DNA from 3 places in the Paenibacillus sp. HWE-109 genome. Region 3 is predicted to be linked to each of the others. Evidence: riboswitches for the same ligand, from Rfam matches in the RefSeq annotation. Region 3 holds a riboswitch; each other region holds the start of a gene.
What was found. A riboswitch is a leader RNA that binds a small molecule or an ion and turns the genes downstream of it on or off. The one in region 3 is predicted to bind cyclic di-GMP.
Positions count from the first base shown of each region.

Region 1: linked by a shared signal. The riboswitch ahead of LOZ80_RS21165 (hypothetical protein) and the one ahead of LOZ80_RS29860 (putative bifunctional diguanylate cyclase/phosphodiesterase) in region 3 are both predicted to bind cyclic di-GMP.
Region 2: linked by a shared signal. The riboswitch ahead of LOZ80_RS26945 (EAL domain-containing protein) and the one ahead of LOZ80_RS29860 (putative bifunctional diguanylate cyclase/phosphodiesterase) in region 3 are both predicted to bind cyclic di-GMP.

Region 1 is NZ_CP091881.1:4,974,545-4,985,499, reverse strand. Features, by position in the region: gene LOZ80_RS21190 (glutathione peroxidase) at 104-598, opposite strand; gene LOZ80_RS21185 (esterase-like activity of phytase family protein) at 767-2,257, shown strand; gene LOZ80_RS21180 (TIGR01777 family oxidoreductase) at 2,313-3,197, opposite strand; gene LOZ80_RS21175 (glycine-rich domain-containing protein) at 3,308-4,312, shown strand; gene LOZ80_RS21170 (MDR family MFS transporter) at 4,507-5,730, shown strand; cyclic di-GMP riboswitch class I at 5,843-5,935, shown strand; gene LOZ80_RS21165 (hypothetical protein) at 6,037-6,336, shown strand; gene LOZ80_RS21160 (exopolyphosphatase) at 6,479-7,393, shown strand; partial or broken gene LOZ80_RS21155 (VOC family protein) at 7,486-7,608, shown strand; gene LOZ80_RS21150 (response regulator transcription factor) at 7,860-8,555, shown strand; gene LOZ80_RS21145 (sensor histidine kinase) at 8,552-9,625, shown strand; gene LOZ80_RS21140 (DUF8832 domain-containing protein) at 9,746-10,552, shown strand; gene LOZ80_RS21135 (serine hydrolase) at 10,884-10,955, opposite strand, start outside.
Region 2 is NZ_CP091881.1:6,299,487-6,310,441, forward strand. Features, by position in the region: gene LOZ80_RS26935 (chondroitinase family polysaccharide lyase) at 1-2,853, shown strand, start outside; gene LOZ80_RS26940 (M48 family metallopeptidase) at 2,937-4,184, opposite strand; gene LOZ80_RS26945 (EAL domain-containing protein) at 4,202-6,556, opposite strand; cyclic di-GMP riboswitch class I at 6,637-6,722, opposite strand; gene LOZ80_RS26950 (C39 family peptidase) at 6,877-7,662, shown strand; gene infC (translation initiation factor IF-3) at 7,699-8,184, opposite strand; gene LOZ80_RS26960 (hypothetical protein) at 8,260-8,571, shown strand; gene LOZ80_RS26965 (LLM class flavin-dependent oxidoreductase) at 8,574-9,584, opposite strand; gene LOZ80_RS26970 (TVP38/TMEM64 family protein) at 9,768-10,436, opposite strand; gene LOZ80_RS26975 (helix-turn-helix domain-containing protein) at 10,648-10,955, shown strand, end outside.
Region 3 is NZ_CP091881.1:6,958,671-6,969,625, reverse strand. Features, by position in the region: gene LOZ80_RS29885 (hypothetical protein) at 696-1,025, opposite strand; gene rluF (23S rRNA pseudouridine(2604) synthase RluF) at 1,221-1,934, shown strand; gene LOZ80_RS29875 (S-layer homology domain-containing protein) at 2,095-4,449, shown strand; gene LOZ80_RS29870 (hypothetical protein) at 4,839-5,000, opposite strand; gene ilvA (threonine ammonia-lyase IlvA) at 5,169-6,425, shown strand; cyclic di-GMP riboswitch class I at 6,488-6,576, shown strand; gene LOZ80_RS29860 (putative bifunctional diguanylate cyclase/phosphodiesterase) at 6,659-8,197, shown strand; gene LOZ80_RS29855 (BMP family lipoprotein) at 8,455-9,528, shown strand; gene LOZ80_RS29850 (ABC transporter ATP-binding protein) at 9,661-10,955, shown strand, end outside.

The DNA.
Region 1 (10,955 bases), 2.0 Mb from region 3:
GAATCCCTGCTATTTGCCTAAATAGCGTACTGTAGTTCCCATTAACAGGATTTGTCCGCTTTGAAGAGGCTGATTTCTCAGGGCGGCGAAGCCGTTTTTTTAATTAAGCTTGGACAGCGGATTTCTCAAGCAGTTTACGAATTTGCTCATCGATTTTACTTGGCTTTGTAGTAGGGGAGAAACGTTTGAGGACGCGGCCATCTTGATCAACGAGAAACTTCGTGAAGTTCCATTTAATGCCTGAGCCAAATATACCGGAAGTCTGTTGCTTCAGGTGGCGGTACAAAGGATGCGCGTCGGATCCGTTCACATTTATTTTGGAAAACAGGGGGAAGTTGACGCCGAAATTTAATTGGCAAGCCTGTTGAACCTGTGCATCGTCACCGGGTTCCTGATCCATGAATTGATTGCAAGGAAAACCCAGCACGCTGAAACCTTGATCTTTGTAGGTGTCGTGGAGCTCTTGAAGTCCTGTAAATTGGGGAGCCAATCCACAATTCGTTGCCGTATTGACGATAAGTAGTACTTGACCCTTGTAGTCAGCAAGGGATTTCTCTTCACCGCGGATCGTTCGAACCGTAAATTGATGAACGTTCAAAAGGATCACCTTCTTCTATATATTTTGTACAAATTAATTGTACACAACTTTTAGTCGTAATGCAAAGATTAATTTATTTACAAAACATTCATATCTCTCTAACACTGTGCGAATAGACAAGCCGTAAGCTAATCTCAAAGGAAGATATCAGATCATTGGAGGGTTAAAATGAAAAGATTTTTCAGAAGAAAACGTTTGCTCCTATTGTTTGCCGCTATGGGTACCTTAACCAGTGCAACTGTCGTTGCAGCAGGTCCGGCAGCGCTGGAAGCTATTGCGGTAAAGTTTCCAATAACATCCGGTGGCAAAACGCTAACCCTGGACAAGGATCCCGTTGTCATTGACGGCAGTACCTATGTACCCCTTCGCACGATTGGTGAAGCACTGGGGAAGCAAGTGGAATGGAATGAATGGAACCAGTCCATTTCCCTCAAAGATATTCCGAAAGTGACAGGGAAATTTGAGTGGAAAAATGCGCCTGTTCTGGACAAAGGGATTCAAGAAGGCGGCTTCTCCGGTTTAGTGCATCTGCCCAAAGATGCTCCTAATACGTTCTATTCGCTTGCGGATCGCGGACCTAATGGTGAAGTAGGCAAAGATAAACTACGTACATTTCCTATTGATAGTTATATTCCTCGTTTGTACAAATTCAAAATTACAAATGGTACGATTGAAATTCTGGAAACGATTAAACTCTCCTTGCCGGACGGCAAAATCGATAAAGTAAGCAAGACCAAATACATAACAGGTTTACCGAATCTAGACGGAACAGATGAAGTGCCTTACGATGAGAAAGGGGCAACGAAACTTTCCTATGATCCGGACGGATTGGACTTGGAAGGTATCGCCTACAGCCCATCTGATGATACGTTTTGGATTTCGGATGAATATCGGCCATCCATTCTTCAAGTTAAACGCGATGGAACGATTCTAGGCCGCTATGTGCCAAAAGGTTCCAAAGAGAAATTAGTACAGGCCGGCGCACAGATCCCTATTTTCGATACGCTGCCTGAGGTTTACAACAAACGTATTGCCAACCGTGGTTTCGAAGGTGTGACGATTTCACCAGACGGTAAATTCCTATACACATCCATTCAAAGCCCAATGGCAAATCCGGATAAAAAAACAGGGGAAGCCTCCAGAAATCTTCGTATTCTTAAGATGGATTTGGCGACGAAACAAATCGTTGGTGAGTATGTGTATGTGGCTGAACAAGCGGGAATGTTTGCGAAAGTGAATCAAAAAGATATCGTTATCAGCGATATGTCGGCTCTTTCTGGTGATGTGCTTTTGGTGGATGAGCGTGATAAAAACGCGGGCGCGGATGCTCAGTTGAAGAGGATCTACAAGTCCGATTTCTCCAAAGCAACGAATATTTTGGGGAAAGCGGCCAGCAATAACTTGGAAGGGCTATCCATTCAACAGTTGAAGGATCAAGGGATTCAGCCTGTAAGTAAAGAATTGATCGTTGATATTGCCAAACTTGGCTATCCCTATGAGAAAATCGAAGGACTAGCGGTCGTTGACAAAAATACGATTGCCATTGTTAACGATAACGATTTCGGTATCAGCTATGATGAAAAAGGCGTATTGACGTTAACGGGAGCTCCTACACAATTGCAACTTATTCAAGTAACAGATGACTTATCGACTAAATAGTTGGACAAACAAAACCCAGGTCAACGAGCGGTGCTCGCGGATCTGGGTTTTCTATTCAAACGATATCGGCAAGCGCTTTTTCTACGTGTATGTACTTGAATGTAAATCCATTCGCAAGAAGAACGTGCGGGAGCACCTTCTGGCCGTCTAAGAGAAGGGTGGACAATTCGCCGAAAATCAGCTTCAGCACGAAAGCGGGGAGCGGGAATAAGTTAGGCCTGTGCATCGCTTTCCCTAATGCCCGTCCGAATACTAGATTGGTCACCGGATTCGGCGCTGTGGCATTGACCGGTCCAACGATGGCATCGTTCACGATGCAGAAATCGATCAATCGCACCATATCTTCAATATGGATCCATGAGAGCCACTGCTTGCCGCTGCCTATTCGGCCGCCAACGCCAAGCTTGTAAGGCAGAGCCATTTTGGGAAAAGCGCCTTCTTGGCCATCGAGCACAAGTCCTACGCGCACTTTGACGATTCTGGGTCCTTTGATTTGATCTGCCGTGTGTTCCCACTGCTCGACGACGCCTGATAAAAAATCGACTTGACGATGAGGACTTCGCTCATCAAATGTCTCTGTCTCTGAAGTACCGTAGACGGACATACCGGAAGCATTGACAATCACTTTGGGTTTGGTGGTCATCCTTTCAACCAGCTGTGCAACCTGTTCAGCGGCCTTAATGCGTGATTGGACAATTCGCTCTTTGGCTTTCGAGGTCCACCGTTGATTAATGGATTCTCCAGCAAGATTGACGATCGCATCCAAACCTTCGAGGTCTTGTGAAGAGGTTCGCAGTTGCTCCCATGTTACAGTACGCGCATGCGGGCTCACAGTTTGGGCTGAACGGGAAATATTGATTAATTCATGGCCTTGCTGCTGCAAATGTGAGATCAATCGCTTGCCTATAAAGCCGCTGCCGCCGGTAACTGCAATTTTCATTGATCAGCACCTCCTTACGAGTATTATAGGTGTTGTAACCTCTATTTTCCAACGATTGTTATTCTTCGATTTACATAGATGTGTTATATTGGAAATAAGGAGGGATGCTCATGTTTCGCTTTTTATTCGGAAAATCATCCAAACCGCCCAAGCGCAATCGTCCTGGAAAATCCAAACCGAGTTATCGCGCAGCAGATTTACCTCAAGGGCTTGGTTTACAAGCTGGCATTCCATTAGATCGTCTAGTCGCTAAATTGGACAGCGCACTTCCGCCTGATTATGTAGAAAGACTCCAATATCGTGTCAAAATCGAACACCCGCTTATGAGTGATGATGAGTTTTCTTGTAAATGGTTTGAATTAAAGCGATTTTTCCTCATGAATCTGATCTTAAAGCGAACCCCGATGTTCAGCCACGAAATCGACGATATTTGGCATGAGATGTTGATGTTCACACGGGAATATCAACGGTTCGGAGAGCAATTCGCAGGTGGCGTTATTCACCATGCGCCTGAGCGCGAACCTAAGGAAATGCCGGGAGAGCGCGCATGGTTTGACTGGGTATATGCGCATTTATTTGAATTTGCGCCAACCAGCGCCCGCTGTTGGAATGGCTTCTTCCGTAATCCGTTGGATAAGGAACGAACAGACTTGCTTCGCGGCGGGAACGAAGAGGAGATCGCCGCGCTGTGGTTTGATATGGAGCAAGCGAAGCGATATCCCGAAGTGGCTGAAACGATCCGCTTGCTCGTAGCGCAAGCGATTTCGGAAGCCGAGAAGGCCGCGAACAGCCGCAGGTTTGAGGATACAGGCTGGCAGAACTCCTTATCCGGGCCTAACAGTATGGTCTACTTAGCAGGCGCGATGATGTTCTTCTCCATCAGCGAAGCCCACGATTACACGAGCGGTATGGACTCGTATATGCCTGAGAATCAAGAAGATATAGAGAAAGACAGAACCTCCAACTGCTCGGCGTCAGGCTGCGGTGGCTACAGCAGCGGTGACAATAGCGGCGACAACAGCTCCGACGGTGATTCTGGCAGCGGCAACAATTGCAGTTCCGGATCGGGTTCCTCCTGCTCATCTTCCAGCTGCGGTTCCAGCTGCAGCAGCTAGCCATTAAACCCAAATCAATCAAAGACTGTTCTCAAGGTGTCCAACACTTGAAGACGGTTTTTTTGTTGTGCGCTCTAAATCCAACAAAAACCAACAAATCGAAGACACCAATCGCTAATTTTCGTGTATAATTGGAATTCGATGTTCATTTGATTGACCGTCGGTAAATAAAGTGGTGATAGGAGTCTCTTTACATGAATCGGTTGCGTGGTTTTCTTGGTTCATATCATCCCATTGTGCATACGCTGCTGTTGGGAACGGTGATGGCTAGGGCAGCGTCATCGATGAGCTTGCCGTTTCTTGCCATCTATTTGGCAAGACATTCGTCCATGAGTCCCGTCATGATCGGGGTCGTTATCGGGATGGGCTCTCTGGCAGGAACGGTCGGCGGTTTTATTGGCGGGACATTATCTGACCGATTTGGCCGAAGAATTATTATGTTAGCCGCACTATTTGGCTGGGCATTCGTATTTCTGGGCTTCAGTGTCGTTAAATTACCGCTCCTGTTCATGCTGCTCAATATGCTGAACGGGCTCTGCCGGTCCTTCTATGAACCGGTATCGCAGGCCTTGATGGCAGATCTGACAGAACCTGCGAAGCGGCTTAGCGTATTCTCATTACGCTACATGGCCATTAACGTCGGGGTTGCTGTTGGTCCATTGTTAGGTGCTTTTTTTGCCACCTGGAGTGGAGCGCTTCCTTTTATGATCACGGGTCTCATTTATTTTATTTATGCCGTTACCCTGTATGTCCTGTTAAGCAAGTTTGGCATTAAAAAAATCGAAGGTGAGAAGAAATCACCTGTTACTTTTGGTTCTGCATGGCGTGTCATTCGCAGTGATATGACTTTTCGCTACTATATTTTAGGCGGTATCATTGGCGCAATCGGCTACTCGCAGGTCATGGTGACACTTTCGCAATATTTGGAGAAAAGCTTTGTGGATGGCGTCAAAATGTTTGCCATTCTGATGAGCGTTAATGCAATTGTGGTGATTGCCATGCAAATTCCGCTTACGCGCTGGTCCGAGAAGTATACACCGCTTGCAGCTATCGTTTTTGGCAATTTAATGTTTGCATTAGGCGATATTGGATTTGCGTTGTCGCATTCGCTTATTTGGCTTATTGTGTCTATGAGTATTTTTACATTGGGTGAGATCTTGAATTACCCGGCAGCGAATATGTTGATTGACAAATTAGCGCCTGAGCATATGCGAGGAACGTATTTTGGTGCCCAAACTTTAACGAACGTCGGTCACTTTATGGGCCCATGGATTGGTGGATTTTTGCTTGTTTCCTATGGGGGCAGCACGTTGTTCAACAGTATGGCGGTAATTACATTGGCGGGTTCCATTTTCTACTGGAAAGGCACGATTCGTCAAAGGTTGCTGAAAAATACGTCGAAAAAAGAAAATTTATGAAAATAATTGAAAAATTAGTTCTTGAGAACTATTCGAATTCAAAACAACTTCCCTTATTCTTGAGAGTGTAGATCAGTTAAACCAAGTTCATACCGTTACAACATGTTACACATCTCGACAAAGGCAAAGCTGACGAAAGTCAGCGACGCAAAGCTAAAGGGGCTTACTTGTCCTGAAACGGACAAATTGCCAGCCAGCTGCCGAACGATTGGGTATTCAACATAGAACCCCTCCGATCGGAATAATCGCGGGGTTTTTCTCTGTCATAACCAAATGAATTGTACGAATAAAGGAGGACCAAGCAGCATGCAGTCTGAACTACATGAAGAGCAAAAAGTAACTTCGCTATGTGGTAATCATGTTGCCCGTTTGGTTCCGTCTTCAGACGGACCAAAGCTGATGATTAATCGAGAAGAATATGCCTTGAATGAAAATTGCTGGGATGTTGAAATGTTTCATGGGAGAAGCAACAGCATCTTGATTTTCTACTGGAAAGGCGAAGTTAAGCTATCCGTAAAGATACCGCCTATTGCTCAAATCGAAGCATTTTTGAATAGGCTTTATCAATGTTTGTCTTCCAAGTTAAGAACGGTGCAGCCGATTTAGGCGTACCGTTCTTTTTTTCATGCTTGATGCGGAAGCGCTCATCGCAAGACAAAAGCATTGTCACGAAACGACAGAAGCTGATATAATAATTAACAATAAGGTATGTAGTGCAAAAGGACTACGATTAGGGGGCTACACGAGCATGAGATTAATTACACGTTCGGATTTTGATGGTCTGGTATGTGCGATGCTTTTCAAAAAAATGAACATGGTGGATGAAATGAAATTCGTCCATCCCAAAGATATGCAGGACGGCTTGATTGAAGTTACGGAGAACGATATCTTGGCCAATGTCCCTTATGTGCCTGGTTGCGGTTTATGGTTTGATCACCACTCCAGCGAGCTTGAGCGTATGGGCGAGAAGGTAGCGTACAAAGGTGAAACGCGGATTGCCCCAAGCGCGGCACGTGTCGTCTATGATTATTACGGCGGCCAAGAAACCTTTGGCGATATCGATGATATTATGCAAGGCGTAGACAAAGCGGATTCGGCACAATTCAGCAAAGAGGATATTTTGAATCCAAGCGGCTGGGACCTGTTGTCCTTTATTATGGATGCCCGCACAGGCCTGGGTCGCTATCGCGATTATGCAATCAGCAATTATCAACTCATGGAAGAACTGGTCGAGCACTGTGCGACGAAATCTGTTCATGAAATTATGGAACTGCCTGATGTGAAGGAGCGTGTGGCACGTTACCTGGAATTGGACGTTCTCTATCGAGACATGCTGCAAACCTATACACGTACCGAAGGCAATGTCATTATTACGGATCTGCGTAATGTAGAGACCATTTATCCAGGCAATCGTTTCATGGTATACGCCCTTTATCCGGAGCAAAACGTATCGATTTGGATTGTCGACGGCCGCAATAAACAAAACTGTGTATTCGCGTGCGGTCATAGCATTGTCAATCGCTCCTCCAAGACGAATATCGGAAATTTGATGCTCCAAAATGGGGGTGGAGGTCACCAGGCTGCAGGGACTTGTCAGGTGGATTATGACCAAGCTGAGGATGTATTGAAGCAAATTATTGCAACGATGAGAGCAGACGGTTAATTCTTACAACCAGCCGCAGGACAGGAACCTCCCTGATTGCGGTTTTTTGACTAGAAATCGGCATAGGAGGCATCTCTATGAGATTGGAAAAGAAGAAATTGCAGGCTAAGGGAATTAAGGTGGAGCCGGTGCGGATTGATCCGATTACAGGAGATAAATATACATTTTTTGCAGATCCGGACGGGCTGCCTTTGGAGTTGGTGGAACATGTCTAGTGAAAATAGGAGAACGACGGAGCAGGAGCCCAAATTGAGCTTTGCCAAAGGGTGTCTGTGGAGTCTTGTTGTGATGATCCCTGTTTGGGCTATTTTTATTTGGTTCTTTTTCTTTAAATAAAAGCCTTTGTTAGCTTGATTGGATGAGAACTGCTGTTGGCAGGCTGATCGAATGAGCGACAAAGGTTTTTTTTAGTATTTTGTATAGGGTATGGGGGTATGGTATATTCTAAAGGGGGTGAATTAATTCTATGAAGACAATTTTAATTGTTGATGATGAAGAAAAAATTCGTGAAGTTGTTGCGTCCTATTTGCAAAATGAGGGCTATCGGGCTATTCAGTCCGAAACAGGGAACAAAGCACTTGAACTCGTTCGAGGTGGCAATGTGGATCTGCTTATTCTGGATCTGATGCTGCCGGACATGCCCGGTGAAGATGTATGCAGGGCGATACGGCAGTTTTCTCCTGTTCCTGTCATCATGCTAACAGCGAAAGTTTCGGAGGATGACCGCGTCCAAGGATTAACACTCGGTGCCGATGATTATGTCTTGAAGCCGTTTAGCCCACGTGAACTAACAGCAAGAGTTAAAGCTATACTTCGTCGCACGCAGGAGGATTCGCTTCTTGCAGAAATTATTTCGTTTCATCATGAGGATCTTGTCATTCGGCCAATGAAACATGAAGTTTATAAAATCGGCAAACGGCTAACTCTAACTCCGAATGAATATAAATTGCTGCTGATTCTGGCGCATCATCCTAACCGAACGTTTACACGGGAGGAACTCGTTGAAAAAGTGCTCGGTTTTGATTATGAAGGCGATCATCGTTCCATCGATCAACATGTCAAAAACCTCCGTCAAAAAATAGAAACGGATCCCAAAAAGCCTCAATACATCGTCACCGTTTACTCCATTGGTTATCGGTTTACGGGAGGGGAATCATCGTGAGAGGGTTATACGCACGAATTGTCATCGCATTTATTAGCATAGCTTCCGGTGTTTTGCTCATCTCAACCATAGCGTTTATCGTAACGACACATTACCACTTCTCCTTATATCAATCTCAAACGATGGAGATGAACTCACCGACATTTGATGCCCATTTTGAGCAGGCAGTAGTACAGTCTGTTCTTTGGTCTGCCATTCTGTGCATATTGCTCTCCGTTCTGATAAGTCTTTTGGTCGCCAAGAGAATCACAGCTCCGCTGATACAAATGAAAAAGGTCGCAGAGCGAATGGCGCAAGGAGAACTTAGAGCAAGAACAACAGTCAAAGGAAATGACGAGATCGCCGATCTGGGGGGCTCCCTTAATCATCTTGCTGAACAACTGATGCATCAAGAGCAGTTGCGTAAAACGATGACGGCTGATGTGGCGCATGAATTAAGAACGCCGCTTGCAACACTCAAAAGCCATATGGAAGCGATGATAGATGGCGTTTGGACGCCAAGTCCCGAGCGACTGGAGTCTTGTTATGAGGAGATTGAACGTTTGCGATTCCTGGTAGGCGATTTAGAGCAATTAACGGAAATGGAGTCCCCCCATTTCAGGCTGAAGCTGCATCAAGAAAATGTAGCAGTCATTGTTCATCGCAATATCGAAGCGATTCGGGCTTCTTTTGACCAAAAGGGAGTTCATCTTGTATTTGAAAGTTTAACTAACGTTGAAACTGTACTGGATAGGCAGCGATTAGGTCAAATTGTGGTGAACCTTTTAACGAATGCGCTAAAGTTTACGCCCCAAGGGGGGAAGGTCTCTGTTGAAGTGAAGGAAGAACAACACTCCGTGATCATTCTTGTATCGGATACTGGAATTGGAATTAAGGAAGAGGATCTAAGTTTTGTATTTGAACGTTTCTACCGCGCAGAGAAGTCCCGGGATCGTAAATCAGGCGGAAGTGGGATTGGATTAACGATTGTAAACAAATTGGTGCAAGCGCATGGAGGAACTATTCGAATGGAAAGCCGTGTTGGTGAAGGAACAATCGTAGAGATACATATTCCCAAGATTTTAGTGTAGATGTAATTAAGATCTTAAGTCTACATAAGATCTACATAAGCATCTTTTATAATAAAGGTTATCAAGAGGAGTGACTTAGATCACAGATCAAAGATCTCATAAGAATTTGAGGAGGAAATTATGAAAAAAATAGCCATTTCAATTCTGCTTACGGCTGCTCTCTTAACGGCATGCGGTAAATCAGGGGGTTCGATGGACCATAGCGGCATGACGAAAGAAGCAGGTTCCACGCAAGCAGACAATGTCCAAGCACAGTTTAAGCTTTCTAGTGATAAGACAATGCCGAACCAAGATACTATGATTACGATAAAAGTTCAGGATAAAGACGGCAAATCAATTGAAAAATTTGATACCGTGCATGAGAAACAGATGCACTTTATTATTGTCAGCAAAGATTTATCTTTCTTTAATCACATTCACCCGGATTATAAAGGAAAAGGTGAATTTACCGTTACCACACAATTTCCGACTGCAGGCGAGTTCAAGGTGATTGCGGATATTACGCCAACGGGTATGGGAGCAATGAGCAAGAGCCAATGGGTGACAGTTCAAGGTAACCTTCCTGCTCAAAAAGCAATTGAACCTGATGCTTCATTAACTAAAGTGGTGGACGGCAAGGAAGTAACGCTTTCCATTGATCACCTTATGGCGGGCATGGAGCTCGACTTGAACTTCAATATCAAAGACGCTCAGACGAAGAAACCTGTAACAGATCTGCAGCCTTACTTAGGGGCAGTTGGGCACGTGGTGATCTTAACGCAAGATGCCGGAAATTACCTGCACGTGCATCCGACAGATGAGAAAGCGTCGGGACCTGATGCCAAATTTATGACGACATTCCCGCACAGCGGTGTATATAAGATTTGGGGACAATTCCAGCAAAATGGTAAAGTATTTACGGTACCTTATGTTGTGAAAGTACCGTAATGATTGGAAAAGGAGCTAAGCGGCTTGATATGCTTAGCTCCTTTTTATCTAATGAACCGGATGATGCTTATATACCGAAAAATAGCTGCTTTGGCGATTTAATGAACTGAGTTGGCGCTATCGAGCATTTTATAGGCGGAATGGTGATCATTTGCTTAAAATAACGCATCTGGAAATCGTTAGATTTTCAGAATGAGCGATTTTGATCGAATAAGGGTTATTGAGTTCGTAAAGGGGCAAGGCTTTGACTAGTGAGGAAAGAGCAGTTAACATTTTGCGGAATGGACTGTGAATGTCTCTGCTTTTTCCGCATAACCAAAAGATCACTATGTTAGTTTGCAATTGAAGCAAGCTTCTCGATAACCTTATTTCTAAACTCGTCATCCCGCATCATCGTCGCCAG
Region 2 (10,955 bases), 660 kb from region 3:
CAGTCCATGCAGTGGACGTGGTCGAACGGTTCCAAGCTGCGCGATACGCAGCCTGCCAATCTGGCGACGGCCAATGTCAAACATGGCGGTATGAAACTTTGGATTTACAACGAGAATCCGGTTAACGATCATGTGACATTTAATTTCGGCAAAACCGCCGAAATCAACAGCGGCCTCTTTCACTACACCTTCAAAGTGAATCTGAATTTCAAGGGATGGCGGGCCGTCTGGGTCAAGTTCAGAGAAGAGGGCAGAAATCCGGCCTATACGCAAAATCCGAACGAAGCGCTTGAGACGATGCAGATCGTTCCGCCCGCTTCGGTGCCCTCGGGAAGTCTCTATTTGGACAATCTGGAATTTTCGCCATCTATGGTTCAGAGAAGGTCGGCTGATTACCAGATGCCTAAACCGGGCATTAACGTTGGCGGCAGCACATGGGATAATGTCTACTATTACAGCCAACAGCAGCCAACGATCCCGCTGCCATCGACCATTACGCAACAGGAAACCGATGCGTTCAATGCGATCTCAACCAAGTACGAGAAGTGGGTTTACGGCGATGCGCTCCAGTATGCGAACTTAAGCGGGCCGCTGAAAATGCGTTATGACGGCCTCCAAAATTTCATTCGCAATGGACTTGCTGCTTACAATGCGCTGCATATCGTCAGACACCCAGGAGGCGCTATCACCGGAGAAGCGCTGTACGCCAACGCAGACCCGCATTCGCCCAAATTCGGCGACAATGTCAGCAAGACCGTGCTGTTGCCGCTCGTTTTGGATTACAAAATCAACGGCAATGCGACAAGCAAACAAAAAGTGCTCGACGTGCTCGACTATATGAATGACCAAGGGTGGGCCGAGGGCAGCTCAATCGGCACTCAGGATCATGAAACAAACAACAACAGCGGGTATTTCCATGCTATTTATCTCATGCGCGATGAGCTGAAGGCGGCAGGGATTTTCAATCGGGAGCTGAACACGATCTTCTGGTACTCCAATTTCGGCAAAACGTTCGACAACTCCGTCTATGTGGAGACGACAGCGGACGAAATGCGAACAAAATTCATGTACGATCTGCTTTATGTTCTGGGCATGGATAATACGCCGAAGAAGGTACAGTACATGAAGGGCCTTGTCGGCTTGTATGAGCAAGCGCTCCAAATTGCGCCTGGACTCGCTGATACGATCAAGCCTGACGGGACGCTTTTCCATCATCAAGGCGTTTACTTGAATGCATATGGCGATCATGCGATACACAGCACGGCCCTGATCGCTTACTTCCTGAGCGGAACTCCTTACGCTCTGTCCGACGGCGTATTCAATAATATCAAAAAAGCACTGCTCACACTGGAGCTGGCCTCCAATAAATATGTCATGCCTGTCGGTGCGACCGGACGTTTCCCCGCAGCAACAAGCCCGCTTACGAGCCTGCAGGGATACGCCTATCTAGCTATGGCGAAAACTCCAATAGACACGGAACTCGCCTCTACTTTCATGAGACTGTGGGATCCGCAATCCAAAGTGCTGCAAGGCCTTTTCCGACAATCCGACTCGTACGGCGTTGAGTATCTGGATACGCTCGGCGGCCTGCAGCTCGCAGACAACCTGACGAAGGCAGGTTTCGCTGCGAAGGCAAATCCGCAAGGGTACTGGGTCATGCCATACGGCGCAATGGCCGTTAACCGAATTAATGACCGTTTGGTCGGAATTAAAGGTTGGAGCCACTATGCCTGGGATTTCGAAGCCTCAGACAATCAAAATATATACGGCCGATATCAAAGTTACGGCAATATGCAAATTCTGCAGAACGGACTGACGTCGGGAATCGTCGAAAGTGGAATACATGTAGAAAACGGATGGGATTGGAACCGCTGGCCAGGTACGACGGTGAAGCACTTGCCACTGGCTGAACTTGCTTCGACTAACGGTCCGATGAACTCTTATTCGGACAGCAAATTCGCAGGAGGCGTTTCATCTCAAAACAAATATGGCGTTTTTGCCATGAAACTGCACGATACCGTCTATGATTCAAGCTTCCGCGCGAACAAATCGGTCTTCTTTTTTGGCGATAAAATTGTCAGCTTAGGCTCGGATATTCAAAACACAGATTCCGCTCACAACACGGAAACCACCTTGTTCCAATCCTACATGCCCAGCACCTCGATGCCATTCTGGTTTAATTCTACAACTTCTGTTGTCAGTGCGACGTATGCGAGCACGATCACGAGTCCAAGCCCGGCCTGGATCGTCGATCCTTACGGCAACGGATATGTACTGCCAAATGCGGCTGGCACTGTGATTGCGCGTGGGGTACAAAATTCCAAGAACAACGCGGGCACAAAAAATACGTCCGGCAATTACACGACAGCCTATATCAATCATGGTTCTGCACCGGCATCTGCTGACTACGAATATGCTATCAAGATAGCTGCAGGCGCCCAAGGTACTGCCAATTTCGCGAACAACACGCAATATACCGTTCTGCAAAAAAACAGCAATGCCCATATTGTTAAAAATACGGAGCCGGGCAAGGAGATTACCGGTTACGCCATATTTAACAGCAGCGTGCCGGTCAATCAGGGTTTGATTCGAAGCAGCAGTGATCCGATTATGGCGATGGTTCAGTCCGTTAGCGCGAATGAAGCCGTGCTGAGCGTGGCCGATCCCGATCTGCGGATTGCCACAGAGCTGACTCCGAGCGCCATGAAGAAGGACACGCTCATACTAAACGGCATATGGCATTTGAAGAATGTGAGCAGCGAAGCACGCGTTATCAGTACCAGCGGGACGACAACGACCGTAGAATTCGACACCGTACACGGTAAGTCGATTGACATCACGCTAGTGAAATAAAAGCAGAGGGCCTGCCCTCAGCCATGTGGTACATGAGCTGTCGGGCAGGCCTTTTATTATCCCTGTGGCGTCACAAACTTACGTTAATGATCAAACTGTTCAAAATAACGAATCCGCTCCATAATCGTCGGATGCGAACCCCGAAACCACTGCACCAGCTTAGGTTGTGTAACAGGACTCAGATTGACCTTGGCAATCTGCTGAAAAGCGCGAATCGCCGCGCTGCCGTCGCCAGTCATTCGCATCGAATACACATCAGCTCTGTGTTCAATCACGCGTGAAAAAGCATTCTGGGCAGGAGCCGATATGAAGCTCATTAGGGTAACAATTAGCAACAACACAGGCAGTGCTGCCAGATCCTGCTCCCCTTTTATCCCCCATACGCTTCCCCATCTTCGTACAAAGAAGCGATAGGCAAGTGAAGCAAGCCAAAATCCTACAAAACTAAGCGCAATCCCATACAGGATGCCCAGATAAATATGACGCTCAACGTAATGTCCCATCTCATGAGCCATCACCGTTAATATTTCGTCCGGCTGCAGCTTCTGCAGCATCGTATCCCAGAGGACAATACGGGCATTTCCCCCGATCCCATTGACATAGGCATTGATCGCTGAAGTCCGTTCTGACATATTCACTTGGTAAACTTGATCAGCAGGAATATGCGACTGTGCAGCAAGATGCAGAATCTGCTGTTTCAACGCCTGGTTCTGAAGCGGCTGGAAGTCATTATACAGAGGATCCAGCACAACGGGTTGAATAAAAGTAATAAACAAAATCATCGGTATCGAGATGAACCAGAACCATATCCACCACCGCCGGGGGCTTCTTCGAAGCAGCCATCTAAATATGGCTGCCATCACAATCGTGCCCAGAAGATTCACTACAAAATCCTTACCTTGATCACTCCAAAAGATAGCTAGCGTTTCGGTCGAAATCCCGTATGCCCGATCGATTCGGTACAGGAAGATATCTACCGGAAGGAAGAGCACGTCCAGAAGGAGACTGAACAAAAGAACAAAAGCAGCCATTTGCAGAAATGATGCTCTGAACAGCTTTTCCACGCCATTGCGGAATCTAACCGCTGCACCGAGCAGAACGAGCGTTAACCCGATTTGCAGTGGAGAACTTACAAAGTAAGCTAGTGAGCGTATCCGGGATAACGATTCTGCCTTTGCGATTTCTTCGTTCGTCATGAAGGTATGCGGATCTGCCAACGTGCCTACCATTTCATGCGGAATATGAAATAAATCCCCTTTTAACAAATACACAACAAAAGTTAACACATAGACACCAAAAACCCCGATTATCCCTACATACAGACGTTTCATTCGCTACCTCCACCAAGTTAGACACTTGCCAGCTTTTGGTTCATGAATCGGACAATATTCCCGGCATCCAGCGGTTTGCTTAAGAAATAGCCTTGAATTTCATCACAGCCTAGTTGAGATAACAGCTCCCACTGTTCGAATTCCTCCACACCCTTGGCAACGACTCTTTTCCCTAGACTATGCGACAAGGCAATCCATCTATGTATAGTAGCTTGATCCATTTCACTCTTCAACATATCCCGGAGGAACGTTGGATCCAGTTTTACAGCATCGAAAGGCAGCTTATGCAGCAAGAATACGGAGGGAAAGCCGGATCCCACATCATCGATGTTAAGCTTGACCCCATATTCCTGAATTTTTTCGAAAATTTGACATGTTAGGTAGACGTCAAGCAGCGCAGTTTGCTCTTTGATCTCCAAACAAAGGTGAGCAGGTCGTACGTTCGTTCGTTCAAGCACCTCAGCTAGCCTGTCCAGAAAATGGGGATCCAAAAATTGCCGCGTCGATAAATTCACAGAGACTGGTAATGTGGACAATCCTTCCTGCTCCCAGACTTTCAGCTGTTCACAGACTCTGTTCAACACCCAGTAGCCGATTTCCAAAATGCTCCCGTCATCTTCAGCAGCAAGCATGAAAGCATCAGGAGGCAGGAAACCAATGCCTGGTCTTACCCAGCGTATCAACGCCTCAGCCCCGATAATATAACCTGTCTGCATTTCAATGAGAGGCTGATAGTGAAGTACGAACTCCTCTTCATCAATGCCTTTTTTGATGCCCAGACTATGCAGATAGCGATGCTGCTCAACTTGCCGAAGGGAGGGTTCATAGATAACGAAATCACCGGGCCCTTTGCTTCTTGCTTCGTACATCGCCATATCTGCATACTTCATCAGATCTTCAGCGTGTTTGCTATGAAGCGGCGACAGGCATATCCCCATGCTTGCGGTAACAACAAGGTCTTTGCCATCAAAAACGAATAGATGGTTGCATACATCCAATAGGCTTTGAGCAAGTGACTCCAGTTCTTGCTGGTCACTTATTGCAGGAACGATTAGAGCGAACTCGTCTTCGCCTATTCGTGATACTAGCGCACGTCGCGGTGCTGTTTGCTTTAGCAAATCAGCTATTTGCTTTAGCAGCGAATCACCTGCACCGATACCAAGCGCAGCATCCACTTGTTTGAACTTATCCATATCGACCAAGATGACGGCGAAGGCCTGAAAACTGTCATTGACCAAATAATTTTCCAAATGATCTAGAAAGGAACCTCGGTTCAAGAGTCCGGTATGAGCATCATGTTCAACCAGATATTGAACTTTATCTTCCGCTGCAACATCTTTTTTGATTTCCGTCAGAAGCACATAATGCAGTGGGTCTCCTCGCCAAATCATATCATGGCTCTCTGTTTTTACCGATTTCACCTTGCCGGTCCTTGTAATGACGGAACATTCCACAGGCAGTGTTTGGTAATACGCCCCTCCGCTCATCGTATTCTCTTCTCCAACGAACTTTCCAATAGGCTCCAGCATTAGTTCATTCGGTAAATATTCCAGTAGCTGCGCCGCTTGAGGATTTAAATCCACAATAATCCCCTCCTGATTCACCACGATAATGGAGACTGGGGAAAGATCATACAGCATCTGATACGTTTGATTAATAGAAGGCAAGAAATCGTATTTCATTATCGCATAACGCAGAAAGTAACCAAACCAAAGCATAGAGAGCATCGCAAGATCCGGATAATTAATCGTGTTCAAGAGGTCATGTGCTTCATCAAAGACTGAAAAAAATACGCCCCAGAAATAAGTCATTACATAGCCAATGCACATGATGCGGATTTGTTTGCGTTTTAATTGTAAATCATACCGTTTTACATACCGGAAACCAACTAGGAGCAACATCAGGCAAATGGACATCGCATATACGCTTGTACCTAAAGTTAGAAATTGAAGACCACGGCTCCATATATCTATTTCCCAGGGACCCTGATGAATAAGGTCGACGGAAAACCAGGAAAGCGGCAGCAGCAAAACAACACTTGGTACTAAAGACCCATAACATAACAAAAATACTGAGATTTTCGACATTCTTCGGAATCTGCCTGTTAGCCTTAAAGAGAAATGAACCATAAAACACATCAGAAAAAAGGAGGGAAAGTCCATGAATCCTAGCACAATCGGATAGGTATAGGAAGCTGGTACCCAACTGATTAGAAAGTTCCCTATATAAGGAATAATCGCTACTAGAAAGCTGATCGCCGCTATCTTATTCAGCGAACTGTACCGATTCCGCCTGTATACTTCCAACGCCATACGAATCAAGAGCAACATGGGTATAGCATAAAGCAATGCGGATATCACAACTATTAGCATGGAGAAGGCTCCTCATCATTTCGTACTTTTCCATCCAACAAAAAAAGAAACCTTGCTTGAAGGTTTCTTGATCACCTAAAAGCGGAAACTGGCTGGCATTCGACAAAATCGAGTAGCCCCTCTAGCTTTGCGTCCTTGACTTTCATCAAGTTTGCCCTTATCTCTTTTACGGAATATTCTTTTCATTAGTTCTGGGACTTTATTCCTATTTATTTTATATCATGCGAACGTATTTTTCGTCAATGTCAGTGGACAGGATTGCTTTTACAAGTTTCACATGGTGTAATGGAAAGAACGATGAATTCGGAAGTGAAACAACGATGAAAAAATGGTTATTTACTTTTCTTGTGCTTTTCTCCATCTTTGATATCGCTTATGCCAAGATGACCTCACCCGCGACTGAGCATACATCGGCTGTAGCAGCAATTGAGCCTCAAATCGAAGTACGAACAGATATCCACTCCGTCATGCAACCTACACCAAGCATCCTCCCTACGCCCACTCCCGAAGAAGCAGAAGACCACGGGATCATCCCTGCTCTTTCCCAGCTGCCTGAGCTTCCGAATGGCTGTGAGGCGGTAGCCGCAACGATGCTGCTTAATTGGGCTGGACTTCCTATTACCAAAGAAGAGATGGCAGACAAGCTGCCTAGAGGCCCCATGCCTTATGAAAATGAAGATGGCGCCTTTATTGGCGGCAATCCCAAAGATGTCTTCGTTGGTGATCCTTATCAAGCGGGATACGGGATTTATCACAAACCAATGGCCAAGTTAATGGATGGGTTGCTGCCTGGGCAGGTGAAGGATATTTCCGAATCTTCATTTGAGAATTTGCTAAGCGTCGTCGCTGGCGGGAATCCCGCTATGGTTTGGGCAACCGAGCATATGGATGCTCCTTATCTGGACCTGGAGTGGCAGGACGAAGAAGGCGAGCTTGTTGAGTGGTATCAACCGGAACATGCCTTGCTCCTGACTAGTTGGGATGCTGACTTTGCGTATATGAACGATCCTATGACTGGCGGGCAGGAATCTTACGCATTAGCAGATTTCAAATATGCGTGGGAACGGATGGGCTCGCAGGCCATCATCATCAACAAAAAAGCATGAACAAGTTCAGTGAATCTGAGCTTGTCCATGCTTTTTTTAAAGCGGATCTAGTTGTACCGCAGCCTGCTTGCCACTTAACTGAATGCCTGTTTGTTTACGCCCGCTTGCGCTTAGATCTTTCACCAGGTTCTCAAGCAATTCCTTGGCTTTGGCCCCTTCTTTGCCGGAAATTTTCACGACAAGGAGGACGGCGTCTCCAGCTTTGAGGATTCGTTCTGCTTGCTGTCTTTTGGTATCCAGGTCGTGGTCCTCAATATGCGGCGTTAGGCGCAGTTCCTTGACCTTGAGCGGCTGATCCTTTTTGCGGGCTTGCTGTTTCTCCTGCAGCGCCTCTTGCTTGGCTTGGCCGGAACCGATCAGCTTGCAAGGCGGCGGACTGCTCATCAAGGATGTGCAGATGAGATCCACCTTGAGCTGTTTCGCCAAAGCAAGGGCTTCCTTCGTGGGCATCGTGCCCAAATCTTCGCCATGCAGTCCTGTAAGATGAACCTCGGATGCTTTGATTTTCTCATTCTTAATCATTGTGATTACACCTAATCTTTCGCTATAATGAACCCATCCCTATATGAGGCTGGTTAAGGAGCTGTATATATACTTATGAACAACAAAGAATTAGAAGAGCAAATGATTGAAAATTACAAGCGTGAAGAGCATATGATGATTCTTGTATTTGCTCAGTGGTGCATTAATCACCAACTGGATCCTGCCGCGCTTTATCATAGCGCTTATCCAGATCAGCCGAACAATGAGTCTTTGCAGAAAGCACTTGAACTGACCGTTCCTAGAGAAGAAGCCGGCGAAGTCCCTGACGATACGGTGCTGGGTGTCTTGTCGTTATTCGGCAACGAGGAGCTCGCGTTCATCGTCACACAGGAAATAGAGAAACGCCCGAGAACAAGACAGGAATGATGCTACTGCATGTTGAAAGCATCGGCCAGCAGCTCAATCGTCCGCAGTCTGGTTTCCCAGTGATAACCGCCGGCAACGATCATGACTTCATCGACTTGGTAGCTTTCCGCTAAACTCAGCAGCTGCTGCTTCACATGCCCCGGGTCGCCTACGATCATGCGCGACCGATTGTCCCGAACCCGGGTTTGATCCCAATCCGAGTATCCATAATCTGCGGCTTCTTCAGGCGACTTCACTCCGGTGAATTCGCCTTTCTCCATTTGCAGAATGCGCAAATCGAGGGAAGCCGCAAGCCCTTCTGCCTCCGCCTGCGTCTCGGCGCACAGCACATAAATGCACACCGTCGCCTGCGGCACGACGTTCAGTGCGGACGGTCGGAACGAGCTGCGGTAGCTGCGCACCGCTTGCTGCCCTCCCGCTCCGTTAATGAAGTGCGCGAAGCAGAACGCTGCGCCTGCCTGCGAAGCGTACACCCCGCTCTGCCCGGTGGAGCCGAGCAGCCATACCTGCGGCACTCCGGCCACCAACGGGGTGGCGCGGATGCCCTCGAACACATGCCCGGGTTCCACCGAGTCGGTGAGGAACCCGAGAAGATCTGTGACTTGTGCGGGGAAGCGCTCCAGTCCCTCGAACAGATCCGCGCTGACACCTCGCAGCGCTTTGGCCGTATGGGGCGTTCCTCCGGGCGCACGCCCAATACCAAGGTCGATGCGGCCTGGATACAGCGCTTCGAGCATGCGGAAGTTCTCAGCGACCTTGTAGGCGCTGTAATGCGGCAGCAGGACGCCGCCGGAACCAAACCGGATGCGGCTCGTACGGGCAGCCAAGCTGGAGATCAGCACTTCCGGCGATGAACCTGCAAGTCCCATGGAGTTATGATGCTCCGACGCCCAGAATCGGGTGTAGCCGAGACGATCAGCAGCTTGCGCCAACGCCATCGTTTGTTGCAGCGCATCGCTATGCGTATATCCGGACGAAACCGGTGATTGATCAAGGATACTTAGCTTCAGCACATCCATACCTTCTTTCTAAATCATCTACCGATCTTGATTATACAACGCACAGCCAACAAAAGAAAAAGGACAAACCCCTAAAGGCATTGTCCTTTATACACTTATACATCAGTATCCTGCATCCCACTTTGTTGCTTACTAAAAGTGTATGGCAGACGACTGGCTTTATGACAGCATTTTTATTTAAGCTGCATCCTTCGCTTTCTCGCCCGGCTGTTTCTTCTTGAATAGCAGAGGGATAAGCGCAAACAGAGCATACATGCCAACCGCTGCATAAAACTTTACCGACCCGATCTCTTGCAGGGACGCGCCAAATACGTTGTATACCACGGCGCCCGGAATGATGCCGATCAAGGTGCCCCAGGTATAATCCCAGAAACGGATCTTCGATAAACCCGCTCCATAACTGATGCCATCGAAGGGAAAGAAAGGCATTAGCCGCATATAGAGAACGACCATGAACCCTTTCTCCTCAGCCTTTTGATCAAACGATTGCAGCTTTTTGCTTTTAAGTATGCGTTGGAAGCTATTGCGCCCCCACCTGCGCGTAATGTAAAAGGAAAGCAGAGCACCCGCTCCCGCTCCAATGATATCGTAGATGGTTCCCCAGAAGGCACCGAAGACATAACCCCCATATAAGGTTAACGGTGTGGCAGGAAACAGCACCAAAGGACGAAGCGTATAGACAATGATGTATAGCAGACCTCCGATAGGCCCTAGCTCTCGCAGCCACTCGGTGATGCCGTCCAAATCCAGTTCATCCCAAACGCCGGTCCATTTCATAATAAGCAGTCCGGCTCCCGCGGCCAGAAACCAGCCAACCAGCACCCAAAGCGACTTCGAACGCGCCATGGCTTCCCTCCTCTGTACCGAACAAAGTAACTTCTTCGAAGCCCTGTATATGCTTTCCATCTTACACAAATCTGGTGGCACATATCAACACGCAGGAAACCATTGATGGTGAAGAACAGATATGATAAACTGCTCCCATCTCCTGTCCATTATTTTCCGCACTTTATTCCTTGCCGATCTGCCTATTTCGCATCTACTGGAGGAATTTCACATGCTGCTGCGACGCAAAAGCATCTTCTTGACGTTATGGCTGTCCTATATTCTTATCTTGCTCATTCCTGTTTCAGGTACCTTCGTCCTCTATACGAATATGGAGAAAAGCATGGTGGACAACGCCAACCGCTCGAATTTAGCTATGCTGGAACAAGCTCGTCAGGTCGTGGACAGCAATTTGCAAGAACTGGAACAGCTTGGCATCCAAATTGCCACCCAACCGAAACTTCAAACCTTATGGACACTCAAAGACAGTGAAAAATATATCCAATATGAGGAAGCCGTCCGCGCGCTAAAAACGATACG
Region 3 (10,955 bases):
CTAACGAACTCCTAATGTGTTATTCAAGCAAACTGATCACCATTCCGCCGATAATTTGCTCGATAACGCCAATTGAGTTCATTAGATCTTCAAAGCAGCCAGTTTTTCGTGTATAAGCATCACACGGTTCATTAGAATGTTGGATGGATGGTGTGGGGGCTCGAGGGTGGTGCACGACGGTTCGACGGTGCTTGACTTAGGGCAGCTTCAAGGATGTCCTTGGAGATCGATAAACGCCATAGCAAGAAGGCTGTGCATGAGCGATTCGACTATGATCGGGATGGAGCGAGTGTTGGTGAGATAGAAGAACAACCATGATCTCGAAAGATTCCTGCTTAAAACCTTACGCCAGAGAAAGTCTGGAGCTCGGGGAGTTCTCGCCGAGCTCTCGCCAAGCTCTCGCTGAGCTCTCGCTGAGCTCTCGCCGAGCTCTCGCCGAGCTCTCGCTGAGCTCTTGCCGAGCTCTCGCCGAGCTCTCGCCGAGCTCTCGCTGAGCTCTCGCTGAGCTCTCGCTGAGCTCTCGCTGAGCTCTCGCTGAGCTCTCGCTGAGCTCTCGCTGAGCTCTCGCCGAGCTCTCGCTGAGCTCTCGCTGAGCTCTCGCTGAGCTCTCGCTGAGCTCTCGCTGAGCTCACACCAAGCTCTCACCAAAAAACGGAGCTAAGCCGTAAAACCGCTTAGCTCCGTTTTCATCCAGCTTACTGTTTGGCTACAAATGTAAAGGAAATAGCACGAGTGACAGAGGTAGGATTGAATACTGTTATGATATAGGTGGTATCCGATTGGTTGTAGAAGCTTGTTGCGTAAGCAGGCAAGGAGTTTTGGTTAGCGATGAAGAAGCCGCCACTTATCGGTTTGAGGCTCCCGCCTAGGAAAGTAAAAGTGAAGAACGTGTTAGGCGTAATCGTGCGGTTAAAGAAGAAGCGTTGGAAACCATTGCCCAAATCTGTTTTGCGGTTAGCTTGTTTTGCTGTTGCTGAAGCTTTCTTGTAAGTTGCGCGTGTTTTTTTAATAGGTTTTGAACTCATTTAGCATCCCTCCTGTTCTACTCTTAGTAAATGCTAGATTGCGAGATTTGGCTTGGATGAATCTACTAGTAGATTAGAATCATTTTAGTAGAGAGATTCTCCTCTGGCCTGGCTACTTGAACCGAAAGGACGAATCCAGCATAATAGGAGATACTTGCATGTTCTGATTACGGCATAGAAGGGAATTTCCCAGGTATGAGAATTAATAAGTTTATTAGTGAAACTGGTGTTTGCTCCAGACGGGAAGCCGACAAGTGGGTAGAGGCGAAGCGTGTGACGATCAACGGCGAGCTCGCGGGGCTCGGAAGTGTTGTGAATCCGGGCGATGAGGTTCGCATTGACGGTCGTGTGATTGGCGAGAAGAAGGAGCATGTGTACATAGCGCTCAACAAGCCTGTTGGGATCACAAGTACGACAGAGGCTCATATCAAAGGCAATATTGTTGATTTTGTGGGGCATTCTGAACGCATTTTTCCCATTGGCCGATTGGATAAAGACTCCGAAGGTCTCATTCTTCTGACCAATAACGGCGATATTGTGAATCAGATTCTACGGGCAGAAAACAACCACGACAAAGAGTATATTGTGACGGTAAACCGAGCTATTACACCGATGTTTTTAAAAGGGATGGGGAGCGGGGTCCGTATTCTCGGAACGATGACCAAGCCTTGTGAAATTAATCAGGTCGGCGACCGCGTATTCCGGATTATTTTGACGCAAGGGCTTAACCGGCAGATTCGCCGGATGTGTGAAGCTTTTGGATACCGGGTGGTTCGCTTGCAGCGTGTTCGGATCATGCATATCCATCTGGGGAATCTGAAGGTGGGGAAATGGCGGGATTTAACGCAAGGCGAGATGCAGGATCTCATGCATACACTCGGTCAGGAAAACGCCAAAGCAAATCAATAAATGCGCGTGTCTGAACACTCTTGAAGTGCTCGGGCAGGTGCTTTTTTTATTTTAATAAAAAATGGCAGGTTTTGAGCAACCTTTTCCCAATAAGTTCCGTTAGTGAAAATGTAGATAACTTTTAGGGAAACGCGTGTAAACGCTAAGGAGGAAGATGACTTTGAAAATTGTCAAACAAGCAGGAACATTGGTCCTTGCTTCCACACTGCTGCTAACCGCTGCGCCGGGCGTATGGGCTAATGAAGCCGTGGAGAGCAAAGCGATTTCTTCATTGCCTGTGGCACCGGGGGGCGATAAGATGCTGGATGCCAAAATTACCAAAGAGCAAGCATTAGAGCGGGCTAAGTCATATATTGCGCTGCCGGATGGATTTACTTTACAGTCGATTAGTTTGAATGCGTATTACAGCATGAACGGGCAAAATTTCCCGACGTGGAACATTTCGTATGTGCGCAAAGTGAAGGATCAGATCTACGGGAATCTGAATGTGTCTATTCATGGTTTAGACGGCTCACTGACGTCTTTCTCGATGAATGATAGTGATCCCGCGCATAAAGTGAGCTATCCGCCTAAGGTGGATTTCAAAGCGGCCAAGGAAGTGGCTTCAGCGTTCATTACTAAAGTGAACCCTGAGAAACAGAAGGAACTTGTTTACAATGATGCGGAGGAGAAAGCTTTTCGCACGCCATTGAATGGCAATTATGTCTACAATGTTCGTTATGACCGTTCTGTAGGCGGTGTGCCTTTTGGGATGAACGGAATTAATGTCAGTGTGAATGGGGATGGCGTGGTCACGAGCTACAACTATAATTGGTTGAATGACGTTACGTTCCAAACCAATGTAACCCCGATTGCTGCAGAGAAGGTTGCTCAATTGTTCCACGATAAGGCTAATCTTTCCTTGCAATATCAGATTCCTTATGGGGCCAAAGGCAAAAAGCTGCCGATCATTTCTTATATGTTAGCTCCTTTTTCACTGAATGCAGAGACTGGGGAGATTTGGAGTCCAGTGAAGGCGATGGGTGGCACGCAAGGGACCAAGCCTTTAACTGACAAGCCTCTAGGGGCAGCGCCTGCAGCTAACCTGGATTTGACGAAGGATGAAGCTGTGAAGAAGGCTGCTTCGGTGTTGAATCTGCCAGCGGATTTCATTCTGAGGGATGCTTCCTACAATGAGGGGACCAATCCTGAGACGGGTGAGACAAGTTCGAACTGGAATTTGAGTTGGACGGTGGAAGCGGAGAAAGATTTCGTGAGCAAAGTGGCAGGTAGAGGCGCTTGGGCGAATGTGAACAGCAAGACAGGGGAAATTACCAACTTCAACAGCTACACCCCTTATGATTCGGACAAAGATATCGAAGGTAAAATTGCCTACGAAACTGCCGTGACAACAGCGGTTGATTTCGTGAAAAAGCAGCTTCCGGCCTATACCGACCAATTGGTGCTTCGTGTGCAATCGGCCAAAGATTTTACGACGGAGCAGTTGAAGAAGCAGCGCAATTGGGATATCTACTTCAACCGTGTGATTGATGGAGTCGTTGCGAACAATGAAGATGTATCCGTTAGTATCGATCGGGTGACCGGACAAATTACGAATTATTACTTCTCCATCAGTTCGATGGCGTATCCTAAGCAAAAACCAGAAGTGCTGGCTATTGAGAAAGCTAAGGATCTATGGCTGGGCCAATTCGATATCAAACTTAATTATGTATTGGAAGATAACGGCTATGTAGGCGGAATTCCGATTGAGAAATACAGAGTTATGCTGGCCGCTGGCGAAGTTCCGCCATCTGCTTCTGTGAATGCAGCAGGTGAGAAGAAGACGGCTAAACTCGTCTATTCCCTTATTCCTAAATTTAACCGGGACGCGTACTTGCTTGATGCGCAAACCGGTGTGTGGAGAAACAGCCAAACTGGCGAAACGATTTCGTTGGATAAAGTAACGGTGAGTGACATCGGTAACCACTGGGCTAAGAATGAACTGCAGCTCATGCTTGATTATCAAGCTCTCGACGTAAAGGACGGCAAGGTGAGCCCGGATCAACTGATTAAACGTGGCGAGCTGGTGAAAATGATGGTTATTGCGATGAATGGCGGTAACGGCGGCATTTATTACGGAGCTGAGCGCAAGGCTTCCTTCGCTGATGTGAGCAATGCATCTCCGTATTTCGCTTATGTCGAAAATGCCGTAGATCGCGGCTTGTTGGAAGCGGGTGCTGAGTTTAACCCGGAAGCAACGCTGAACCGGGAAGAAATGGCTCAGATGATCGTGAAGGGGCTTGGCTACAACAGCTTAACGAAGTTCGATGGCGTCTTCAATCAACAGTTTGCGGATGCGGCTAAGCTTAAACAAGTAGGTGTCGCTGCCATCGTGGTCGGCCTGGACATCATGTCCCTGACAGACGGAAAGTTTGCTCCGGAAAAAGAAGTGACGAGAGCTCAGGCAGCCAGTGCGTTCTTCCGCTTCTTGCAGAAGCGCGCGGAGCTTCAAGATCAGCCTCATTACTATTACTAAAAAAGAGGCTGTCTCAAGGTCAAGATGGCCTTGAGGCAGCCTTTTCCCTATTGCATAAGCCCCCTAGCGAACTCAATAACCTTTATTCGGTCAAAATAGTTCATTTGAAAAATCTAACGAATTCCTGATGCGTTATTTCATGTAAAAGGTCACCATTCCGCCCATAAAATGCTCGATAACGCCAATTCAGTTCATTAGATCGCCAAAGTAGCCATTTTCTCGACTATAAGCATCCTACAGTTCATATAGAGTACTGGATTATTGGCGCGAGAGCTCAGGGGTGCTCAGGGACGGGTACTCGGCTCAGGGGTGCTCAGCACCAAACTGCGGTAGAAGTCAAAAAAAAATGAGCTAAGCAAGTGCAAACTGCTTAGCTCATTTCTCCACGTCTAGAACATCGGGAATACATAGTTCACTAGGAAGTACAGAACACCGAAAATAATGACGATATAGGCGGCATATTTGATGAAGGTAGAGGCGACTAGACTGGAATCCGATTTTTTCTCCACATGGCGTTCCTCGATATCAATATTCCGTGGTTGAGTTGACATTGGAATCACTCCTTTGAAGGTTTCTTGTTCATTAGTACCCCGACCAAGTGAATGTGAAACAAGGACAGCTGGGTCTCTTGGATAAAGTTCTTACAGATGGTAGCAGATATGCTACAATATACTTTAAAACTTTATTTAATGAACTGGTGAGAAAGGGAGTAGAAGAGAATGGTTGTTTCCGGAAAAGTAGGTTTGGAAGATATTATTAGGGCCAATCATGTGCTCAGCAAGGTGATTGAACCATCCCCTTTGCAACGCAATGAGCTGCTCTCCAACTTGTATGAATGCAACGTTTATCTCAAACGTGAAGATATGCAGATGGTTCGCTCTTTCAAAATTCGCGGAGCGTACAACGTGATTCAAAGCTTAACGGCGGAGGAACGCGAGGCCGGGGTTGTGTGTGCGAGCGCAGGCAATCACGCGCAAGGCGTGGCGTATTCCTGTAAGCAGCTTGGCATCCAGGGTAAGATCTTCATGCCGACGACAACGCCAAGACAGAAGATTTCTCAGGTTAAGCTATTCGGCGGCTCCTTTGTTGAAGTCATTCTGACAGGGGATTCGTTCGATGATTCTTCCACACAAGCCAAGGCTTACTGCGAACAAGAGAATAAAGTGTTTATTCATCCGTTCGATGATGTGCGTACGATTGCCGGACAAGGCACGGTAGGCTTGGAGATTATGAATCAAATGTCCGATACGCCGGACTATATCTTCGCGACGATTGGCGGAGGCGGCCTTGTAGCGGGCGTAGCCACTTATGTGGACAGTGTGTCCCCACGGACGCGGATTATCGGTGTAGAGCCGGAGGGTGCGGCTAGCATGACGGAATCGCTGCAGCAAGGGAAGGTCGTGACACTGTCCACGATAGAGAAATTTGTGGATGGCGCGGCAGTCAAGCAGGTCGGCCAATTAACGTTTGAGATTTGCAAAGACAAGCTCGAGGATATCGTGATTATCCCTTCTGGCAAGGAGTGCACGACCATTCTGGAGCTGTACAATAACAATGCGATTGTAATTGAGCCGGCAGGAGCGCTGCCTGTTGCAGCTCTGGATGCTTACCGGGATCAAATCCGCGGCAAGCATGTCGTCTGCATCATAAGCGGAGGCAACAATGATATTGACCGCATGCAGCAGATCAAGGAAAGATCATTGATCTACGAGGGCTTGAAGCACTACTTTATTCTGAATTTCCCGCAGCGTGCAGGCGCCTTGCGTGAATTTCTGGAGGAAGTCCTAGGACCTACCGATGATATTACCCGTTTCGAATATACGAAGAAGAACAATCGGGATGATGCACCTGCCTTAGTCGGTATTGAGCTTAAAAATAAGGACGATTATGACGGTTTGATTGAGCGCCTCTCCAGCAAAGATTACGGCTATATTGAGATCAATAAAGATCCTAAGTTATTTAACTTGCTGATCTAAGAAAAATTAGCCAAAGGCAAATGGAATATGATATAGTTATTTAGTCCCATTTATTACCTATACGATGATAAAGGCAAACTTATCGAAAGGTAAGGACGCAAAGTTACAGGTCTAAGGTTGCAGATGCAGCGAGGATGGCTGAACTACCGACAGGTTGAAGTTTACCTAACAGGTACACCTACGGCTATTCCAATTTGGAATAGCCTTTTTTCATATGAGAACGGAGGAATCGCGTGAAAGTCGATCTGGATAAGTGGAAACAGCATGTGAGAGCAAAAGCAGTCGTGTATGTTGGCGTGCTCGGCTTCCTATTGTTGGCGGCCAACGTGCTTGTAACCGCATCCTTCTCCCCAGGGGCTTATATTCTCCTTAGCGTGTTGATTCAATTTGTAATCGGCTTCATGATTGCTCTTTGCCTGCGTCATCTTCGCCTGACGCGTCGTGCACAGGATGAGAAGAGTGAGCAATTGGCTTTTTTGGCTTACCATGATACGTTGACCGGACTGCCTAATCGTCGATTATTCGATGATCGATTGGAGCGGGCTCTTCTGCATGCGAAGCGCAATGAACAGTTGACTGCTGTTATGTTCCTGGATATGGACAGGTTCAAGGAAGTGAATGATTCGTTAGGTCATGCCTATGGCGATCGTCTCATTCGACTTGCCGCTGAGCGCCTGCTGGGCTGCTTGCGGGGATCGGATACGGTATACCGGCAGGGGGGAGACGAATTCGCCATTCTCTTGGAATCCTTTGCGAAACCGGAGGATGTGAGGTTCGTGGCTGCCCGTATTCAATCAGCTCTGGAAGAGCCTTTCATCCTTGGAGGAAAGCCGGTTGTGATTACGGCCAGCATGGGGATTGCTTTATACCCCTTAGATGGAACTGTGGCGGAGCAGTTGCTCGAACATGCGGATGAAGCCATGTACAAGGCCAAGAAGCGAGGAAGCAATCAATTCCAGTTCTACGCATCGGAGATTGATGCCATGGTGAAGAGCAAGGCTCATCTGGAGTCGGAGCTTAGGCAGGCTTTGGAGCATGAGCAATTCGAACTGCTTTATCAGCCGCAATATGCGATTACGAATCAACAATTAATTGGAATGGAAGCGAGCCTTCATTGGAGTAAAGCAGACAGTGCGGCTACGACTTATGGAGGCTGGTCTAAGGCGGCTGAGGAAATGGGTTTCATGGTGCCGATAGGCAAATGGGCTGTTCGCACAGCGTGTCATCAACTGCGCGCATGGCGGGAGAGCGGCTTCCCCTCCTTGCGGATGACAATCGCGATCACGGCCTCGCAGTTTAGAGATGACCACTTCATCGAAGAGATTGCTGGTGTTTTGAAAGAAACGGGCATAGAACCTGATCTGATAGAGCTGGATTTGACCGAAAGTATTACCTCATCTAATGTGCAGGAAGCTAGTGAAAGGCTGATTCAACTTAAGAAAATCGGTGTGCGCATTGCTATGGATGATTTGTGCACGGGGCTGTTCACGAGGAGTGGACTGGAGGGAATGCCGCTGGATAGCGTGAAACTCGACAGCACATTGGTGCGGGATTTGGTCGATGATGATGAGAACCAATTGTTGGCGGCAGCTATTATTCGCATGGCTCACCGTTTGGGACTTAATTTGATTGCCAAAGGTGTAGAAACCAAGGAACAACTGGAATACCTGAAGTTCTTGCAATGTACGGAGGTTCAAGGAGAGCTGTTCAGCAATCCGCTGAATCCCGACCAATTTCTGAGCCTTTTGACCGATAAATTTAAGATGGGGTGATCTAGATTTTATTGACCGGCGGTAGTATAATAAATAATTGGGGCTTGGAGCCTAAGTTGTGGCTGGTTACAAAATAGGACATGTCAACTTGTTTGACATCACGAATTATGCGTATTTTAGGGTGATCTGCTTTCCAGTCTGCTTTCAACATGATACACTCGAATATAGCCAGTCTTACATATTTTGACTAGTTCTGGTCAACCTAACCTACGGGGTCCAAGGTAGAAATTAAAATTTATTTTTTGGGGGTAACATTGATGAAAAAAGTACTTTCCACAGCGCTTATGGCCGTAACTGTCTCCGCGTTGGCTCTATCTGGTTGTGCCAAAAAAGAAGAAACGAAACCCGCAGCATCCGCAACTCCGGCTGCTAGTGCAGCAGCAACAGCATCCGCAGCACCAAGCAACAACAGCGGTAAAGATGTCAAGATCGGAATGGTTACGGATATTGGCGGCGTCAATGATAAATCATTTAACCAAAGCGCTTGGGAAGGTTTGAAAGCTCTTGAGAAACAAACTGGCGCTAAAGTGAAAAACTTGGAAAGTAAAAGCGATGCTGATTACACGCCTAACTTAAACCAGTTCGTGAAAGACGGCTACAACCTGACTTGGGGGATTGGCTTCTTGATGGGTGATGCGCTGAAAACGGTAGCTACTCAAAACCCGAACGCGAAATTAGCGATCATCGATAATGTAGTAGAAGCTCCTAACGTAGAATCCGTTACTTTCTCTGAGCAAGAGGGATCTTACTTGGTAGGTGTAGTTGCAGGTCTTACAACAAAAACGAACAAAATCGGTTTCGTTGGCGGCGTGGACATCCCGGTTATCAAACGTTTTGAAGCTGGTTTCGTTGCTGGTGTTAAAGCTGTTAACCCGAATGCAACAGTGAAAATCAACTACACAGGCGCATTCGATAAGCCTGACCTTGGTAAAGCAGCAGCGGCAACGATCTACAACGACGGCGCTGATATCATTTTCCACGCGTCTGGTTCAACAGGTAACGGTGTATTCAACGAAGCCAAAGACCGTTCCAAAAACGGTAAAAAAGTATGGGTTATCGGTGTCGATAAAGACCAATCCCTTGAATTCGGTGACGAAGTGACATTGACTTCGATGTTGAAACGTGTTGACAACGCGGTAACTCGTGTTTCCAAAGACGTAATCGACAACAAATTCCAAGGTGGTAAAGTCGTTGTATTGGGTCTGAAAGATGATGGCGTAGGCCTTCCTGAAACTTCCAAGAAAAATGTTTCTGCTGATATCTTGAAAAAAGTAGACGAGTACAAAGCGAAAATCATTAGCGGCGAAATCAAAGTTCCTGAGAAACCTTAATAGCTGCCCAGATATTCATGGCGTCGTGGTTACGAACGATAGATGTACTTTTGTTCAAACAAGGCTGGTTATCTTAACTAGCCTTGTTCTTTAGTTTTAAGGAAATACAAAATTGATCCTTAGGGTGATCTCATGAGTGAAGTAGTGCCTGTCGTTGAATTAAGCAACATTACGAAGCGATTTCCGGGTATTGTGGCGAATGACGCCATTAGCTTAAAACTCCAAAAAGGTGAGATTCATGCTCTCCTTGGCGAGAACGGCGCGGGGAAATCCACGCTGATGAATATATTGTTCGGTCTGTATCAGCCGGACGAAGGCTTTATTAAAGTGCAGGGCCAAGAAGTGTTTATTGACAGTCCGAATCGGGCGATCGAGCTCGGGATCGGTATGGTGCATCAGCATTTCAAGCTGGTACAACCTTTTACGGTAACAGAAAACATTATTTTGGGCATGGAGCCTAAAAAAGGGTCGAATATTGACTATAAGACCGCGCAAGATAAAGTTCGCAAGTTATCGGAGCAATATGGATTGCGTGTTGATCCTAAAGCGAGAATCGAAGATATTTCCGTCGGTATGCAGCAGCGCGTCGAAATATTGAAAACGCTGTATCGCGGTGCCGATATTCTCATTTTTGATGAACCAACAGCTGTACTAACGCCGCAAGAAATCAGTGAATTGATGGTTATCATGCGCAATCTGGTCACAGAGGGCAAGTCCATCATTCTCATTACACATAAGCTCAAAGAAATCATGGAGATTGCGGATACCGTGACGATTATTCGTCGGGGCAAGGTGATTGACTCCTTGGTGTGCGCGAATACCAATCCGCAAATTCTCGCTGAGAAGATGGTCGGGCGCGATGTTACCTTCAAGGTGAATAAAGCGGAAGTGAAACTTGGACAGCCTGTGCTTCAAGTGCAGGATTTAGTTTCGCGCAATCAGCAAGGGCTGCCAGCTCTCAAGGGGATTAATTTTGAGGTGAAAGCCGGAGAGATTCTCGGTATTGCTGGCGTTGACGGCAACGGTCAAAGCGAATTGATTGAAGCTCTCACGGGTCTGCGGGCTGTTGATAGCGGACATGTTCTGCTGCTTGGCAGCGATATCACCAACCATACGCCAAGACAAATTTCTGAAGCGGGGTTATCGCATATTCCGGAGGATCGTCACAAGCATGGACTCGTTCTAGATTTTAGCATGAGCGAAAATATGGTCTTGGAAACGTATTTCCACCCGGCCTATAATAAGGCAGGCTTCCTCAATTATGAGGCGATTGATCGCCATGCGGAAGCGTTGATTAAGCAATTCGACGTCAGAACGCCGAGTATTTATAATAAAGCGCGCTCCTTGTCGGGAGGCAACCAACAGAAGGCGATTATTGCTCGGGAAATACACAAGAATCCCAATCTGCTGATTGCCGCTCAGCCGAC